DNA from 4 places in the Inquilinus sp. YAF38 genome. Region 3 is predicted to be linked to each of the others. Evidence: predicted binding sites of a transcription regulator. Region 3 holds the regulator's gene; each other region holds the start of a gene.
What was found. Region 3 encodes LexA, which represses DNA repair genes until DNA is damaged. Its sites were predicted from a motif close to ATGTTCTANTTTGGTTC; they were not measured.

Region 1 (4,464 bases), on a different contig from region 3:
TCGTCCGCCATCGGGCCGCGGCCGCCGCCACCGCCAGAAGAGCCGCCGCCACCGGAGCCGCCGCCCGACGAACCGCCTCCGGAGGACCGGCCGCCGCCATAGCCGCCACCACCACCGCCGTAGCCGCCGCCTGCGCCGCCCTCGTCCTCGAAGCCGCCGCCGCCACCACCGCCGCCACCGCCCTCACGGCCGTCGAGCATGGTCAGCTCGCCGCGGAACGGACGCAGCACCACCTCGGTGATGGTGCGCTCGGCGCCGCTCTGGTCGTTGAATTTCCGGGTCTCGAGCTGGCCTTCGATATAGACCTTCGAGCCCTTCTTCAGGAACCGCTCGACCACCCCGACCAGCGCGTCGTTGAACACCGCGACGCGGTGCCATTCGGTGCGCTCCTTGCGCTCGCCGGTGGTGCGGTCCTTCCAGTTCTCCGACGTCGCGATCGAGAAATTCGCTACGCGCCCGCCATTCTGGAAAGCCCGGATCTCCGGATCGCGGCCAAGATTGCCGATGAGAATGACCTTGTTGACGCTGCCAGCCATGATCCAGACCTCACTCCATACGTGTTAGCGGCGGACCCTAGACGGATGGTCCACTGATTCCAATCACGTTTGAGCCCCCGCCAGACTCATTCCTTCTGCCGCGACCGAGCCGCGCGACCGGGCTTGCGCAGCATCGCCAGCCAGGCGCCGACCGCCGCCGCCAGATCCCGGGTCGGCAGCACCAGCGCCGGCACCTTCGCGTCGTGGATGTTGCGCAGCACCGACTGGGCGCCGCGGATCTCCAGCGCATAGAGGTTGCCGGTGATCGGCTCTCCCCCCTCCCCGGCCTCGTTCAGGCGCTCGGCCACCCTGGCCGTCCAGGCGGCATCGCCGCGCAGGTCGGTCTCGAGGAAATCGGCCAGGATCGGCGCCGCGGTGCCGGGCACGATGCGGGGACGCCCCTCGGCGTCGCGGGTGACCTCGATCAGGCTCTGCTTGCCCTTCATCCCGGCCTCTCAGTTCGGGAACGCGGTGTTGACCGCATCCTGGCCACGACGCTGGATCGTGCCGATCCGGATCTCGAAGGGCCGGCCGCGGTCGTCGCGACAATAACCGTCCCCCTGGCTCTCACCATCCGGCGCCGAGGGACCCAGCACGCCCCAGGCCGGATGCGCGCCGGTCTGGTTGCGCCAGGCGTAGAGCACCGAGCGCAGGATCGCCTCGGCCGGGCAGTCGTCCGGATAGAAGGTCGACCGCTTCTGCCGGCCGTTGCCGAAGATCACGGTGGCGTCATAGACCTCGTTGCCGCGATGGGCGGTTTCCTCCACCCGGTCGACCGCGCCGGTCGGCAGCCCGGCGGCACGGGAGTGGAATCCCTTGGGGTCGCCATTGCGCCCGATCTCGCCGCAGAAGATGTGGCTGAGATTGATCTGTGGATCGCTGCGGCTCCACAGCCGCTTGCCGGGATCACTGCAGTCGGGAGTCGCGGCCATCGAGTTGCCGGCCCACGACAGCAGCAGCAGAAGTGCAATCAAGCCGACCAGACGGATCATGGAATCTCGCACCGAAGGCCTCGGGGCTTCGCCCCTGGAAGGCTTTGGACGGACATCCTATCTTGCTTTCCGCTTGACCGCAACGTTCCCGATATGTTCGAGTCCCGACATCGGACTCGCTCTGGGCCGGAGCTCGGCGCGGGCCCTGCAGTGATCAGACAGCCGGGCCGGAGTCGCTTTCGGGCTTCAGCCGCCCCATATTGCACGTCGGCGTGCCCGGAGCCGGGGACGCCTTTCCCGCAAGAGTAGTCCTGGCGATGCACAAGTTCATCAGCGTCCGCGGCGCGCGCGAGCACAATCTCAAGAATGTCGACGTCGATCTGCCGCGCGACCAGCTGATCGTGATCACCGGCCTCAGCGGCTCGGGCAAGTCCTCTCTCGCCTTCGACACCATCTATGCCGAGGGCCAGCGCCGCTATGTCGAGAGCCTGTCGGCCTATGCCCGCCAGTTCCTCGAGCTGATGCAGAAGCCGGATGTCGATTCGATCGAGGGCCTGTCACCGGCGATCTCGATCGAGCAGAAGACGACGAGCCGCAATCCGCGATCGACCGTCGGCACGGTGACCGAGATCTACGACTACATGCGGCTGCTGTTCGCCCGCATCGGCGTGCCCTATTCGCCGGCCACCGGCCTGCCGATCGAGAGCCAGACGGTCAGCCAGATGGTCGACCGGGTGATGGCGATGGGCGACGGCACCCGCCTGTACCTGCTGGCCCCGATCGTGCGCGGCCGCAAGGGCGAATACCGCAAGGAGCTGCAGGAGCTGCGGGCCCGCGGCTTCCAGCGCGTCAAGGTCGACGGCACCCTGTACGAAATCGAGGACGTGCCGGCGCTGAACAAGAAGCTGAAGCACGACATCGAGGTGGTGGTCGACCGGCTGGTGGTGCGCGACGACCTAGGCAACCGCCTGGCCGATTCGATCGAGACTGCGCTGGGCCTGGCCGAGGGGCTGGCCATCGCCGAGAACGCCGACAGCGGCGACCGCACGCTGTTCTCGTCGAAATTCGCCTGCCCGGTCTCCGGCTTCACCATCCCGGAGATCGAGCCGCGGCTGTTCTCCTTCAACAGCCCGCACGGCGCCTGCCCGGCCTGCGACGGGCTGGGCGCCAAGCTGGTGTTCGACCCGGAGCTGGTGGTGCCGGACGAGAGCCGGACCCTGGCCAAGGGCGCGGTGGCGCCGTGGGAGGGGTCGTCCTCGAAATACTACCACCAGACGCTGGAGGCGATCGCCAGCCATTACGGCGTCAGCACCACCACGCCCTGGCGCGACCTGCCGGAGCAGGTGCGCAACGCGGTGCTGTACGGCTCCGGGAAGGACTCGATCGTCTTCCGCTACGATGACGGGCTGCGCACCTACAAGACCGAGAAGCCGTTCGAAGGGCTGATCCCGAACATGGAGCGCCGGTTCCGCGAGACCGACAGCGCCTGGACCCGGGAAGAGCTGGGCAAGTACCAGGGCACCCGGCCCTGTGAGACCTGCGGCGGCGCTCGCCTCAAGCCCGAGGCGCTGGCGGTGAAGATCGACGGGCTGCATGTCAGCCAGGTGGCGGAGAAGTCGATCGCCGAGGCCGGACAGTGGTTCGCGGCGCTGAACGCCACGCTATCGGCCAAGGACCAGGAGATTGCCTACCGCATCCTGAAGGAGATCAACGAGCGGCTGACCTTCCTCAGCGCTGTCGGCCTCACCTATCTCACCCTCGCGCGCGGCTCCGGCTCGCTGTCGGGCGGCGAGAGCCAGCGCATCCGCCTGGCCTCGCAGATCGGTTCCGGCCTGACCGGCGTGCTCTACGTCCTCGACGAGCCGTCGATCGGGCTGCACCAGCGCGACAATGAGCGGTTGCTGGGCACGCTGAAGCGGCTGCGCGACCTCGGCAACACCGTGCTGGTGGTCGAGCATGACGAGGACGCGATTCGGAGCGCCGACTACCTGGTCGACATGGGCCCGGGCGCCGGCGTGCATGGCGGCGTGGTGGTGGCGCATGGCACGCCCGAGGAGGTGCTGAAGGCGCCCGACAGCATCACCGCGCAGTACCTGACCGGTGCCAAGCGGATCGAGGTACCGACCAGCCGCCGCCCCGGCCACAAGGGCCAGGTGCTGAAGGTAGTCGGCGCCCGCGGCAACAACCTCAAGAACGTCACCATGGAGGTGCCGCTGGGCACCTTCACCTGCGTCACCGGCGTGTCCGGCGGCGGCAAGTCGACCCTGGTGATCGAAACCCTGTACAAGTCGCTGGCCCGGCAGCTGATGGGCGCGCATGAGCATCCGGGGCCGCATGACACAATCGAGGGCATCCAGTTCCTCGACAAGATCATCGACATCGACCAGTCGCCGATCGGCCGCACCCCGCGGTCGAACCCGGCGACCTATACCGGCGCCTTCACCCCGATCCGCGACTGGTTTGCCGGGCTGCCCGAGGCCAAGGCCCGCGGCTACGGCCCCGGCCGCTTCTCGTTCAACGTCAAGGGCGGCCGCTGCGAGGCCTGCCAGGGCGACGGCGTCATCAAGATCGAGATGCACTTCCTGCCCGACGTCTATGTCCAGTGCGACGTCTGCAAGGGCCATCGCTACAACCGCGAGACCCTGGAGGTGCTGTACCGCGACAAGTCGATCGCCGAGGTGCTGGACATGACGGTCGAGGAAGGGGCGGAGTTCTTCCGCGCCGTGCCCTCGATCCGCGACAAGATGGAGACGCTGCACCGCGTCGGCCTGGACTACGTCAAGATCGGCCAGGCGGCCACCACGCTGTCAGGCGGCGAGGCGCAGCGGGTGAAGCTGGCCAAGGAGCTGTCGCGGCGGGCCACCGGCAAGACCGTCTACATCCTGGACGAGCCGACCACCGGCCTGCATTTCCACGATGTGCGCAAGCTGCTGGAGGTGCTGCACGAGCTGGTCGACCAGGGCAACACGGTGATCGTGATCGAGCACAATCTTGAG
Region 2 (4,645 bases), on a different contig from region 3:
CATGCCGCAATGTGCCCGACCGGCCCTGATCCGGTGGGCCGCTGCGGCACCCCGATGCTGCGAGGCGAAGCGGCGTCCGGGGGCGACGGATCTTGTGCGGTCGTTAAAAGTCCAATAAAATCAGCGGGTTATAAAACACGATCCGCGCATCGTTTCGATTGTTTCCGTTCCGGCGTCTCCCTATACTCCGCGCCGCCCAGGCTCGGACGAAGGCCGGCACGTCAGACAGTGAGTGGTTGTTGCGATGACAGCGATGCTTCTGCCCCCGGATTATCGGCCGTCGGATGATGAAGACTTCATGAATCCGATGATGCTGGAGTATTTCCGGCGCAAGCTTCTGAAGTGGCGGGCCGACCTTCTCGCCGAATCCAACGCGACCCTGAGCAGCCTGCAGGATGGCGGCATCCAGGAGCCGGATCTGACCGATCGGGCCTCCGCGGAGACCGACCGTTCGCTCGAGCTCAGGATCCGCGACCGCGAGCGCAAGCTCCTGTCCAAGATCGACTCCGCGATGCGGCGGATCGAGGACGGCTCCTACGGCTTCTGCGAGGAGACGGGCGAGCCGATCGGCGTCAAGCGGCTGGAGGCGCGGCCGACCGTGACCCTCAGCCTCGAGGCGCAGGAGCGCCACGAGCGGCTGGAACGCACCCACCGCGACGATTGACCGATCCCTACGGCGCCGAAAGGCGCCGTTGTCGTCTGCGGTCTCGGCCGAAAGGCGTGTCCTCGCCGCCGCGTGATTCCATCTTTGATGGAAGGCGCCGTTCTCGTCTCCGCCTCGCTGCGTGTCCGTGTTAGGGTGGCGGCGAGGGGCTTTCAGATCGAGGGTATTCGATGCTTCGTGGCGCAGCGCTTTTCGCCGCCGTTCTCGCCGTCTCGGGCTGCGGGATCGATCCGGTGACGCCGAAGGAGACTCGCGTCGACTATGCGGGTTTCATCAACAGTGCGGACCAGGCCGCCATCTACGCCAACGCGCAATGCGCCCAGATCAACCGCCTGGCCGTGTTCAAGGTCGAGGACGTGGTCGAGGGCCGCAAGGGGGCGACCTTCCAGTGCCTGCCGGTGCCGAACTGCTATCCGGCCGAAGCGGCGGCGCCGGGCCAGCCGGTCGCGCTGACGCCGGTCGTGGCTCCTGCTTTCGTGCCGGCGGCCTCGTCCGTGCCGGCGGCCTCGTCCGTGCCGGCCGCCTCGGCCGCGCCGGGGCAGCCCTACACCGTGCCGCCCGCCGCGGCGGCGCGATTCCAGGGGCCGGTCGTGGCCATGGCTCCGGTGTCCTCGGCGCGCGACCGCCGCGCCGCCCGCCACGCGAAGGGATCGTCGGTCGCGGACCAGTCGGATGACACCTACATCCCCTTCGCCGCCGTCCCGGTGGCGGCCGGCGAGCAGCCGCAGCGCGTGCCGTCCTACGAGGTGGTCAACGTGCCGACCGGCCCGAACCCGGTCTCGGCGGAGGCCCCGGGCCCGTATCCCGAAGGCTCCTACGCCACCGCCGCGGAGCCGAGCTGGCGTCGGGCGGTGACCTGCAAGCCCAACGCCACGCTGCCGCTGGCGGTGGACCGGCTGCCGACCGGCGACGTCTACCCGTTCTGAGGTTCGATTGCATGAGTGCGGAAGGCCGGATCATCGTCTGATCCGGCCTTCTGGCGTTGTCAGCCGCGGCCGTCCGGAATCGCCCGGACCGGCAGGTGGATGTCGGTGACCAGCTCCGCGGCCGGCGTGCTGCGCGGATCGTTCAGATACTCCTCGAAGATCGGCGCCTCCGCCGGATCGGCGCCGCTGGTCGGCAGCCAGGTCCGGTACAGCCAGGCATAGGACCGCTCCAGCTCGGCATAGGGGCCGGTGTGGCGCAGCACCGCGTGCGGCCCGCCGGCGACGGTGCGAAGGACGACCTCACCCTCGCCCGTCACACCTTCCGGGACCTCCAGGCAGGCGTCGGACCGGAGCACGGCGGGCGGCGTCGCCGCCGGGTCGTCGTAATAGATGCCCAGGCTGCGGGCGCCCGGGCGCAGCAGCTGGCGGGCGCGGGCCCAGGACATCAGGATGTCGAAGCTGCGGCCGACCTCCATATAGGGGCCGGTGTGGCGGATGGCGGCGACGCGAATCGGCGCCAGGGTGCGGTAGGTCACGTCGGGCATGGCTGTCTCTCCTTCAGGTGAGTCGAAGGGGAACGACCGGCGCGTGCCGCGATAGGCCCCCGGCGGGCGGCCGTAGCGGCCGGCGAAGGCGCGGCTGAAGGCGGCGGTGCTGCCGTACCCCGCCCGTCGGGCGATGCGGGCCACCGCCGTCTCGCTCTCCAGCAGGGTGCCGGCGGCGCGGTGCAGGCGCAGCCGGCGCACCGTATCCGCCACCGTCTCGCCCAGCAGGTACCGGTAGGCCCGGTGGAAGTGGTAGGGCGAGAAGCAGGCCACCTCCGCCAGCCGGTCCAGGTCGACCGGGTCGTCGAGATGGGCGGCGATGTGGTCGATCACCCGCTGGATGCGGGCGAGGTGGCGGTCGAGGGTGGCGTCCTTCGGCATCGGTTCGTTCTCCCGGGCTCTTGTTAGCCCGAAGCGGATTGATCCTGCTTGCGAAGCCGCGGCCGCGAAAGGCGCCTCTCGCTCCGGCTCTTGCTTGGTGCGAACAAAACGTGTACAAGAGCTGCATTGACGCGGCGTATGGCGCCATGCAACTGGAAGGGACTGGTGATGTCGACCCCGACTCTCCGCGTTGTGGAAAGAGCCCCGATGGACAAGACCAAGGCGCTGGAAGCCGCCCTGACCCAGATCGAACGCGCCTTCGGCAAGGGGTCGGTGATGAAGCTCGGGGCGCGGCCCCAGGTCGATGCGGAGGTGATCTCGACCGGGTCGCTGGGCCTCGACATCGCGCTCGGCATCGGCGGCCTGCCGAAGGGCCGGATCATCGAGATCTACGGGCCGGAAAGCTCGGGCAAGACCACGCTGGCGCTGCATGCCGTGGCCGAGGCGCAGAAGGCCGGCGGCACCTGCGCCTATATCGACGCCGAGCATGCGCTGGACCCGACCTATGCCCGCAAGCTGGGGGTCAACATCGACGAGCTGCTGATCTCGCAGCCCGATGCCGGCGAACAGGCGCTGGAGATCACCGACACGCTGGTCCGCTCCGGCGCGATCGACGTGATCGTCATCGATTCGGTGGCGGCGCTGGTGCCGCGGGCCGAGCTCGAGGGCGAGATGGGCGACAGCCAGCCCGGCCTGCAGGCCCGGCTGATGAGCCAGGCGATGCGCAAGCTCACCGGCTCGATCTCGAAGTCCAACTCCCTGGTCATCTTCATCAACCAGATCCGGCTGAAGATCGGCGTAATGTTCGGCAATCCGGAGACGACGACGGGCGGCAACGCGCTGAAGTTCTACTCCTCGATCCGGCTCGATATCCGCCGCATCGGCGCGATCAAGGACCGCGAGACCGTCACCGGCAACCAGACCCGGGTGAAGGTGGTGAAGAACAAGATGGCGCCGCCGTTCCGCGCCGTCGAATTCGACATCATGTATGGCGAAGGCATCTCGAAGACCGGCGAGCTGCTGGACCTTGGCGTCCAGGCCGGGGTGGTGGAGAAGTCGGGTGCCTGGTTCTCCTATGACGGCCAGCGCATCGGCCAGGGCCGCGAGAACGCCAAGGTCTTCCTGCGCGACAACCCGGAGATGGCGAAGTCGGTCGAGGCCAAGATCCGGGGCAATGCCGGGCTGGTCTCCGACCGCATGATGACCTCCGGCGGGTCGGAGGATGGCGGCAGCGGCGAGGAGTGATCGCCGCCGACGCCTGATCCCTGCAGTCCGCGATGGAAAGGCCCGGGGTTCCGGGCCTTTTCCGTTCCCGGCCGGATCGTGCTATCTCCCCGCCCATGACCGACCTGCCGACCTCCGCCCCGATCGTCACCCGCTTCGCCCCGAGCCCGACCGGCCTGCTGCATGTCGGCAACGTCCGCACCGCCCTGGTCTGCTGGCTCGCCGCCCGCGCCACGGGCGGGCACTTCCTGCTGCGGCTCGACGACACCGACACCGAGCGGGGCAGCGCCGAATTCGCCGCGGCGATCGAGCAGGATCTGCGCTGGCTCGGCCTCGGCTGGGACGGCTTCGCCCGCCAGTCCGACCGCACCGACCGATACCGGGCGGCGCAGGACCGGCTGAAGGCGGCCGGCCGGCTCTATCCCTGCTACGAATCGGCGGAGGAGCTGGAGCTCAAGCGCAAGAGCCTGCTGGCCCGCGGCCTGCCGCCGCTCTACGACCGCGCCGCGCTGGCCCTGACCGATGCCGACCGGGCTCGGCTCGAGGCGGAAGGGCACCGCCCGCATTGGCGTTTCAGGATGGCCGACGCGCCGGTCGAATGGGACGACAAGGTCCGCGGCCGGGTCCATTTCAACGGCCGCGACATCTCCGACCCGGTGCTGGTGCGCGAGGACGGGCGGGCGCTCTATCACATCGGGTCGGTGGTCGACGACATCGACATGGGCGTCACCCTGGTGGTGCGCGGCGAGGACCATGTCGCCAACACCGCCATGCACATCCAGCTGGCCGAGGCGCTGGGCGCCGCGCCGCCGGCCTATGCCCATCTCTCGCTGATCGCCGACGCCGAGGGCCACGGCCTGTCCAAGCGCCTGGGCAGCCTGTCGCTGCGCAGCTTAAGGGAACAG
Region 3 (4,645 bases):
TATGCTACGGTTGGGCATGACCGAGAGCGAGATCAGGCGAAAGCGCAGCTACGACCCCGAAGGCATGCGCCGGCGCCTGCTGGACGTTGCGGCGGAGGCGTTCCAATCCCGCGGCTACCAGGCCACCGGCATGCATGAGCTGATGCGCGAGGCCGGGGTGACCGGCGGGGCGCTGTACCATCATTTCCCGACCAAGAAGGCGCTCGGCCTCGCCGTCATCCACGACCGGGTGGCAGGGGAGGTGGAGGAGACCTGGATCGAGCCGGTCCGCACGGCGCCGGACGGCATCGACGGCATCGCCGGCGTGTTCGAGCGGATTGCCGCCGGGCTGCGGCGGCGCGGCGCCGTCTCCGGCTGCCCGCTGAACAACCTGGTGCTGGAACTGTCCCTGGCCGATCCGGAGTTCCGCACGGCGATGCAGGCGGTGTTCGAGGCCTGGCGGGCGGCGCTCGCGGCACGGCTGCGCGCCGACCAGGCAGCCGGCCGGCTGGCCGAGGCCGATGCCGACGACCTCGCCGCCTTCATCGTCGCCGCCTATTCCGGGGCGATGGCCCAGGCCAAGGCACAGCAGGACGCCGGGCCCCTGGAGGCCTGCGCCCGCCAGTTGAAGCGCTGCTTGGAAGGATTGAGGCGCAACACAGCCTGAGGCGGCCACTTCCCCCCTTTCATCGTCATTCCCGCGAAAGCGGGAATCTCTTTCCGGTAGGGCGCTACGAGATCCCCGCTTCCGCGGGGATGACGGGATGGGGCGGAGGGAGCGTATCCCGTTCCACCAGCGCGATGTCGAACAGCCGGCCCTCGATCGGGTGGTGGGGATCGGCCAGGCGGGCGGCGATCTGGTCGATGGCGTGGCGCACCATCTCGGCCATGGGCTGGCGGACCGTGGTCAGGCGGTAGCCGGACCAGGCGGCGAGGGGCATGTCGTCGAAGCCGACGATGCCGATCTCCTGCGGCACGGCGAGGCCGCGCTCGCGGCAGGCGTCGAGGGCGCCGAGCGCAAGGATGTCGTCGCCGCAGAACACCGCCTGCGGCCGGTGCCGGTCGAGCAAATCGTGCATGCCGCGGCGGCCATGCTCATGCGAATAGTTGCCGGTGAACTCCACGGCCATCGGCTGCAGCCCCGCCGCTTCCAGCCCGCTCGAAAAACCCGCGGCACGGTCGATCGACGACGAATCGATCCCGGCCCCGCCCAGGAAGGCCAGCTGCCGCAGGCCGCGCGCCAGCATGGCTTCGGCAACCAGGCGGCCGCCGGCGACATTGTCGACCGTCACCACCGGCACCACCTGCGACCCCGCCCGGCCGAACACATGCACCACCGGTAGCCCGGCGCGGGCGCAGGATTCGGCGAAGCCCTCGGGTGGCGCGGAGGTGGCGATCAGCACCGCGTCGACGCTGTATTGCAGCATCATGTCGAGGGCGGCATCGGCGCCGCCATCCTCCGACAGGTTGGCGATCAGCGGCCGCAGCCCGCGGCGCTGCAACTCCCGCGTGAACAGGTCGAACACATCCATGAAGGCGGGGTTGGCGAAATGGCTCGAGACCAGCCCGACCAGCTCGGTCCTACCGGTCATCAGGCTGCGCGCCAGTTGGTTGGGGCGGTAGCCCAGCGCCTCCGCCGCCGCCAGGACGCGGGCCCGCATCCGGGGCGAGACGCTGGCATCCTTGGTGAAGGTGCGGGAGACGGCCGAGATCGATACGCCGGCCGCCTCCGCGACCTGCTGCGCCGTCACCCGCTCGGCGCCGCCGGCCCGATGCCGGCTGCTGCTGGAGCGCCTCACGCGGTCACGATCCGCCCGAGAAGGGGCGCTGGAGCCTTAAGAATAGGTCCGCAGCAGCCCGATCAGGCGGCCCTGGATGCGGACGCGGTCGGTGGGCAGGTAGCGGGTCTCATAGGCCGGATTGGCGGCCTCCAGCCCGATCGACGCGCCCTTCTTGCGCAGCCGCTTCAGCGTCACCTCGTTGTCGTCGACCAGGGCGACGACAATGACGCCGGGATCGGCCGCGTCGCAGCGCTTGATGATCACGGTGTCGCCGTCCAGGATTCCGGCCTCGACCATGCTGTCGCCGGCGACCTCCAGGGCGTAGTGCTCGCCAGGGCCGAGCAGCGAGGCCGGGACTTCGGCGTAGTTGGAATGGTCGCGCAGCGCCTCGATCGGCATGCCGGCGGCGATCCGGCCGTAGAGCGGCAGACGGACGCCGAGTTCCGGGTTGCTGAGATCGGCCCGCTCCAGCTTGCGGCCGGTCAGGGCGGTGTCGGAGCGCACAGGCCGGAAGGGGACAACGTTGTCATCCTCGGCTGGCGACCCGGCCGGCGCGTCCGACTTCAGGCAATCCGGCAGCTTAAGCACCTCCAGCGCCCGGGCCCGATGCGGCAGCCGCCGAATAAAACCACGCTCCTCAAGCCCGGTGATCAGTCGATGGATGCCCGATTTCGACTTCAGGGCCAGCGCATCCTTCATCTCGTCGAAGGATGGACTGACGCCGTCCGCCTCCAGACGGCGGTGAACGAACAACAACAACTCCTGTTGCTTTCGCGTCAGCAAGGCATCCTCCGTTGGCAGGGGCCGCGGCGCGGCCGAATCCCTGGAGAGAACATTAGGAGGAACAAAACAAAAACACAAGCGCCTAACTGTGGCACCCCTGGTTCTTTACTTCCTTGTAACGATCGCCGGGTCAGATCCCGTCGCCGAACAGCACGGCCTCGACCGACTCGCCGCGCGCCGCGGCCGGCGCATGGGGCGATCGGATCACCAGCCCGTCGGCCGCAGCCAGCAGGGACAGCATCGAGCTGTCCTGGGCCGGGAACGGAGTGGCGACATAACCGGAATCCGTCCGCTCGATCCGGGCTCGCAGGTAATCCTCGCGCCGGTCATTGGCCGGCAGGTCGCGGCCCAGCACTGCAGTAACGCGATTTTCGGACGTCTCGGCCCCCTGCAGGGCCCAGACCGCCGGGCGCAGGAACAGCCAGCCGCAGACCATGGTCGAGACCGGGTTGCCGGGCAGGCCGAGCAGCGGCGTGTCGCCGAGCCGGCCGAAGATCAGCGGCTTGCCCGGCCGCATCGCGATCTTCCAGAAATCCAGCGCCAGGCCGCGTTCGCCCAGCACCGAGCGGATCAGGTCGTGCTCGCCGACCGAGGCGCCGCCGGTGGTGACGACCAGGTCGGCGCCATGGGCGCCGGCGGCCAGCGTCGCCAGGGATTCGGCGTTGTCGCGGGCGATGCCGAGATCGACCGGCTCGCCACCGCAGCTGCGGATCAGGGCGGCCAGCGCATGGCTGTTGGAGCTGACAATCTGGCTCGGGCCCAGCGCCTCGCCCGGCAGCACGATCTCGTCGCCGGTCGCCAGCACCGCCACGCGCGGCCGGCGCCGCACGCGCAGCCAGGGATGGTTGGCCGAGGCGGCAATGCCGATGTCGCGCGCGGTCAGGCGCCGGCCGGGCTGCAGCAGCACGTCGCTGGCGCGGAAATCCAGCCCGGCCTTGCGCACATGGCGGCCGGCGGCGACGCCCTCGCGCACAGTGACCCGGTCGCTATCGGCGTCGGTGTCCTCCTGCAGCACCACGGCGTCGGCGCCGTCCGGCAGCGGCGCGCCGGTGAAGATGCGGACGCATTGTCCCGGGCCGACCGTGCCTTCGAAGCGGCCGCCGGCCGGAACCTCGCCGATCCGGCGCAGCGTCGCCGGGACGGTCGCGACATCGGCCGCCCGCACCGCCCAGCCGTCCATGGCGGAGACGTCGAGCGGCGGCTGGGTCAGCCGCGCCGCCACCGGCTCGGCCAGGATCCGGCCCAGCCCGGCGGGCAGGGGCACGGTCTCGGCCGGCAGGGCCGCGAAGGCCGAGAGGATGCGGGCGCGAGCCTCGGCGACCGGGATCATGGTGCGGCCTCGTAAGTGCCTGATCGCCCGCCGGATTTGTGCAGCAGCCGGAGGTCGGTCACGACCATCCCGCGGTCGACCGCCTTGCACATGTCGTAGACGGTCAGGGCGGCGACCGAGGCGGCGGTCAGCGCTTCCATCTCCACTCCCGTGCGATGCGTGACTTTGACCGTGGCCTCGATCTCGACCCGGCTGTGCTCGGCGTCGCAGCGCAGCGCCAGCTCGACGCTGGACAGCGGCAGCGGATGGCACAGCGGGATCAGGTCGGATGTGCGCTTGGCCGCCATGATGCCGGCGATGCGGGCGATGCCCAGCACGTCGCCCTTGGCGTGGCCGCCGGCGGCGATCAGCGCCAGCGTCTCCGGCTTCATCTCGACCCGGCAGCCGGCCCGCGCCACCCGCACCGTCGCCTCCTTGTCGGAGACGTCGACCATGCGCGCCTGGCCGGCGGCATCGAAATGGGTCAGCTCGCCGGTCATGCTGCTTCCCTCTGGAAAAGTTCGGCCAAAGCCCAGCCGAGCGGCAACTTACCCTTGTCCCCCCTCCCCTTGCGGGAGGGGGGTAGGGGGAGGGGGGACTCTTTTGTGCTGCTGCGATCTGTAGGAGAGGGTGTCGATCCGATCATGCAGCGCTCGACCTCTCCTCTCGGGTCAGCAGCGCCCGGGTGGCGGCGGCGACGTCGTCGTGCCGCATCAGGCTCTCGCCGATCAGGAAGGTGGTGGCCCCGGTCCGGGCCATCCGGGCCAGGTCGGCCGGGGCGGACAGGCCGCTC
Region 4 (4,645 bases), on a different contig from region 3:
GGTGAAGATCCGCAACCTTTGAGTGAAGATCCGCAACTTCTTGTTGTTTATTATTGATTGGTAGAAGGCACGATCGTTCAGGGTCCGAACGCGTCGTTCACTCGCGCGCTTCAGCCCAGTTGGAGCATGTCAGGAGATTGTGTCGTGAAGATGTTGCAATCCCGCCCTGGTGCGTAAGATTTATCCCCGCCGATCCTACTGCATCGCAAGCTGTCCCAAGACAAACGGTCTTTTCCTATCTAATGAATTATACATAAAATCCGCTATTGTGTCAATCTTGCGCCAGTACCCTAGTCGGAATTGTATGATTAAATTGGCGCGCTGACAGGACAGGAGTAGTGACTCAATTCCTGAATACTGAATGTTTGGATTACCTCATGGATTCGCCATATTCCCGAGAGAAAAGGTCGTTGTCGCCCTGCCGGCCTTGCGCGGTGCCAGGCATCTCTGCGTGCCCGGGAAGGAGCCGTGACCGATGAATGTCCAGATCTGGCCCTCCGCTTGTCTCGCATTGTCCGTGCTGTCTGCGGCGTTGCCGTGCTGGGCGCAGGGAGCCTTCGTTCCCCGGGACGGCGGCGCCCCGGAGCTTCGGGAGGAGGAGAGGATGGTGGCGCAGGCCGGCATGGCGCGGCCGCCGGACGACGCGGCGGTGCTCGCCCAGGAGTTTCGCGGGGCGGTCGCCGACGGCTCGAATGCGGCGCTGATCCGATTCATCGCGCGGCATCCGGGGACGGCGCTGGCGGATGAGGCGTGGCGCCGGCTGCAGCAGCGGCCCGCGCCGGACGAGCGGCCGCTGGCCAACGACCCGGACGCCGCGATCTATGCCGCCTTCGACACCGCCCGCCGCACCGGCACGGCCGAGGCCTGGCGCGACTTCGCCCGGACCTACGCCAACCACCCGCTCGCCGCCGAGGCGAGCCGGCTCGCGTCGCCGTAGCGGTCAGAGGTCCTTTTCGGCGAGCTCGCGGAACGCGTCGGGGACGGATCGGGACGGCCCCAGCGCGACCGAGCCATATCCGACCGCCTGCCAACCGAACCGTGCGCGGATCGCGTCGATCGCCCGGTCGGCCTGCCCGCGCGCCATGCCTGTCCGGGAGCCGGGCCGGCGCCGCTCATCGGCGAGCCCGAGCGGCAGCTCCAGTTGCAACTGCGGCCGGTCCCCGAGATGCGACACCGAGATCGCCAGCAGCGAGATGCTTTTCTCCTCTGGATGCTGCGCCAGGATGCCGCGCACCAGCTCCTCGGCGATCTCGGCCAGGATCGTGGTCGCCGAGACCGGCGCGTCGAGCGTCACGGCGCGCGTGACCGAGCGCAGATCGGCGAAGCGGACGCGGACCGTCACCGTCCGGCCGGGCCGCGACTTGGCCCGCAGCCGGGTGGCGACCCGGTCCGCCAGATGGCGCAGCGCCGGCACGAACACCCGCTCCTCGGCTGGTTTCCGGCCAAGCGCGGATTGCGCCCCGGCCGAATGCGACCGCCGCCGTGTCTCGATCGCCCGCGGATCGCGGTTCCAGGCCAGCGCCGACAGCTTCTCCCCGGCGGCGCGGCCCAGCAGCCGCTCCAGCGACCATCCCGGCATTTCCGCCAGCTGGCCGATGGTGTGCACGCCGCTTTCCGCCAGCCGTGCCCGCGTCACTGGGCCGACGCCCCACATCAGCTCGACCGGCAAATCGTGCAGGAACGCCAGCTCGACCTCGGGATCAACGACCACCAGCCCGTCCGGCTTGGCCACCTGCGAGGCGATCTTGGCCAGGTGCTTGGTGCGGGCCACGCCGATCGAGATCGGCAGGCCCAGCTCCGCCCGCACCCGCCGCCGGATCATCCGCGCGATCTCGTCCGGCGGGCCGAACAGATGGGTGCAGCCGGCGACATCGGCGAAGGCCTCGTCGATCGAGATCCGCTCGACCAGCGGCGTGAAGTCGCCCAGCACCTTGATGGCGGCGTCGCCCAGCCGCTGATATTCCCGGAAATGACCGGCGACGAAGATCAGGCCCGGGCACAGCTCGCGCGCCCGGCGTCCCGGCATGCCGCCGCGCACGCCGAAAGCCTTGGCCTCGTAGGAGGCGGCCAGCACCACCCCGCCGCCGACCGCGATCGGCCTGCCGCGCAGCGCCGGGTCCAGCAGCTGCTCGACCGACGCGTAGAAGGCGTCCAGATCCGCATGGAGGATGGTGGCTGTCGTTTCGGTCCCAACCGTCACCTGTCGACTCCGCGGCGGCTGTCAGGAACATATAGAGAACAATCCGATCGAAATGTCAAGCCGCCGGCATCACGATCAGCACCCAACCCCTTGCATTCCTGTGGAAATGGCGCACCATCCTCGGGATGTAGCCAAGGAGGAGGGCTGCGATGGGAAACGCTCATCTGGAGAAGTGGCGGTCCCTGGTCGACGAGTTCCGGCAGAAAGCCGGTGAGCTCGAGCGGGAGGAGCGCGAGACCTGTCTCGCCTGCACCGCGGCCGACCGGGCCAAGGTCGCCGAAGCACAGCATTTCATGGAAAGCAGTGGCATCGGCGAGGCGCTGTGTGCGCTGGTCTGGGACGTCCGCCGCTTCGCCGCCTGGTCATGCCACGGCAAGCCGGTCCCGCCGGACTTCACCGAGCTCGCCATGGTCGCCGACCACATGAAGGACTTCGCCGTCGACTTCGCCTATCGGGGCCGGCGCTACGGCATCACCTTCAAGGAGCGGTCGCTGCATCCCGACCCGCGCGGCGACAACCATGGCGAGGCCCATCTGTCGTCAGCCGGCGAGACGGTGTTCGGCGTGTCGATGGTGAATCGGGCGGGCGCCGCCTACGACGACTGGCATCCGATGGCGGTGGAGGCCTTCCGCCCGGGCGGCTGGATCGCCGACCTGCTCGAAATGCACCGGGAGCACCGGCGCGCCAAAGCAGCCGCCGAGGCGAAGGCGCGGGATCAGGTCACCAGCCGGCGCGCCGCGATGATCTCGCTGGAGTGAGGCGGTCGCCTCTCCTCAGCGCGGCCTGAGCACCGTGGCCAGGTCGACCGGCCCGGCTTCGGCCGGGGCCAGGTCGAGGTCCTGCTCGATATGGGTCAGATGGGCCAGCATGGCGGCACCGGCGCGGTCGGCGTCGCGCCGCGCCAGGGCGTGCAGGATCGCTTCATGCTCGGTGTTGCCGCAGGCCGAGGCGCCGCTGCGGCCGTACAGGGCGATGACCAGCGAGGCGCGCGACACCAGCTCGCGCAGGAACCGCTCCATCACACGCTGCCGGGCGATCTCGGCGATGCCGAGGTGGAACAGGCCGGACAGCTGTATGGCACGCGGCCGATCGGCCCGGCGCAGCGCCTCCGCCTCCTCGGCCAGGTGCCGCTGCAGCCGCTCGATGTCGGACGGCACGGTCCGCTCGGCGGCGCGGCGGGCGATCGCCGCCTCCAGCGTGCGCCGCGCCTCGAACACCTCGCGCGCCTCCTCCACCGTGGGTGCCGCGACGAAGGCGCCGCGGTTCTTCTCGATCACCACCATATGCTGATGCGCCAGCGCCTGCAGGGCGGAGCGGACGATGGTCCGGCTGACGCCGAAGGCGGTGCCGATCTCGTCTTCCGACAGCTTGGTGCGTGGCGGCAGCCGGTGCTCGACGATCGCATCCAGGATCGAGCGGTAGATTGCCGCCGACCGCGCGCCGCGGTCGGGGATGTCGCGGGTTCCGGCCAGCGTGCCGACGGTCTCGATCGTGTCCATGCTTCCGCTCCGGCGCGGCGCGGCCGCGACTCGTCCGGCTCACCATCCCATGCGGATCGGCAGGGCTCAAGATTGTATTCTTGTCCAGTCTGGATTGTGCACAATCTTCGGGCTGGCTGTATGCGAGTGCCCAAAGCGTAGGCGGCTGCCGATCCGTGATGCGCCTCCACGCGGCGGGAGTCGCGGCATCAGGCGCTTGGCACGGCGCTTGCTCCTCCGTCTTTCCGAAAGGGAGAGCGGCATGCGCGGCGCAGATCTCGAACTGGTGAAGGTGACCAAGCGCTACGGCGGCACCGTCGCCGTGGACGGCATCGACCTGAGGATCCCGGCCGGCACCTATTGCTGCCTGCTGGGCCCCTCCGGCTGCGGCAAGACCTCGACCCTGCGCATGGTCGCGGGGCATGAGGCGGCGTCGGACGGCGACATCATCCTCGGCGTCGCCAACGTCACCGACCGGCCGCCGGCCAAGCGCGGCACGGCCATGATGTTCCAGTCCTACGCCCTGTTCCCGCATCTCTCGGTCGCCGACAACGTCGCCTTCAGCCTGAAGATGCGCGGCGTGGCGAAGGCCGAGCGCCGGGCCAAGGCGGCGGAGCTGCTGGCCCTGGTGGCGATGGAGGCCTATGGCGAGCGCTTGCCGGCGCAGCTGTCGGGGGGGCAGCAGCAGCGCGTGGCCCTGGCGCGGGCCTTGATCACCCAGCCGCAGATCCTGCTGCTGGACGAACCGCTCTCGGCCCTCGACCCCTTCCTCCGCATCAAGATGCGGGCCGAGCTGAAGCGGCTGCAGCTGGAGCTCGGCATCAGCTTCATCCACGTCACCCACAGCCAGGAGGAGGCGATGGCGCTGGCCGACCTGGCGGTGGTGATGAAGGGCGGGCGGATCGAGCAGGCCGGCCCGCCGCGGGATCTGTTCACCCGGCCGGCCACCGAATTCGTCGCCCGCTTC

Region 1: the regulator LexA is predicted to act here: its motif matches at 1,611-1,627, upstream of uvrA (excinuclease ABC subunit UvrA).
Region 2: the regulator LexA is predicted to act here: its motif matches at 2,618-2,634, upstream of recA (recombinase RecA).
Region 4: the regulator LexA is predicted to act here: its motif matches at 2,226-2,242, upstream of dinB (DNA polymerase IV).

Annotation. Positions count from the first base shown of each region.
Region 1 is NZ_JBFRCU010000091.1:288-4,751, forward strand. Features, by position in the region: gene ssb (single-stranded DNA-binding protein) at 1-536, opposite strand, end outside; gene AB4Z01_RS29385 (hypothetical protein) at 623-982, opposite strand; gene AB4Z01_RS29390 (EndoU domain-containing protein) at 992-1,528, opposite strand; gene uvrA (excinuclease ABC subunit UvrA) at 1,786-4,464, shown strand, end outside.
Region 2 is NZ_JBFRCU010000046.1:1,198-5,842, reverse strand. Features, by position in the region: gene dksA (RNA polymerase-binding protein DksA) at 245-664, shown strand; gene AB4Z01_RS20365 (hypothetical protein) at 835-1,590, shown strand; gene AB4Z01_RS20360 (AraC family transcriptional regulator) at 1,650-2,516, opposite strand; gene recA (recombinase RecA) at 2,685-3,761, shown strand; gene gltX (glutamate--tRNA ligase) at 3,857-4,645, shown strand, end outside.
Region 3 is NZ_JBFRCU010000035.1:35,164-39,808, forward strand. Features, by position in the region: gene AB4Z01_RS17360 (TetR/AcrR family transcriptional regulator) at 17-646, shown strand; gene AB4Z01_RS17365 (LacI family DNA-binding transcriptional regulator) at 711-1,778, opposite strand; gene lexA (transcriptional repressor LexA) at 1,815-2,543, opposite strand; gene AB4Z01_RS17375 (molybdopterin molybdotransferase MoeA) at 2,674-3,873, opposite strand; gene moaC (cyclic pyranopterin monophosphate synthase MoaC) at 3,870-4,352, opposite strand; gene trpC (indole-3-glycerol phosphate synthase TrpC) at 4,495-4,645, opposite strand, start outside.
Region 4 is NZ_JBFRCU010000059.1:10,333-14,977, forward strand. Features, by position in the region: gene AB4Z01_RS23365 (hypothetical protein) at 605-937, shown strand; gene dinB (DNA polymerase IV) at 941-2,200, opposite strand; gene AB4Z01_RS23375 (hypothetical protein) at 2,350-2,958, shown strand; gene AB4Z01_RS23380 (GntR family transcriptional regulator) at 2,974-3,699, opposite strand; gene AB4Z01_RS23385 (ABC transporter ATP-binding protein) at 3,941-4,645, shown strand, end outside.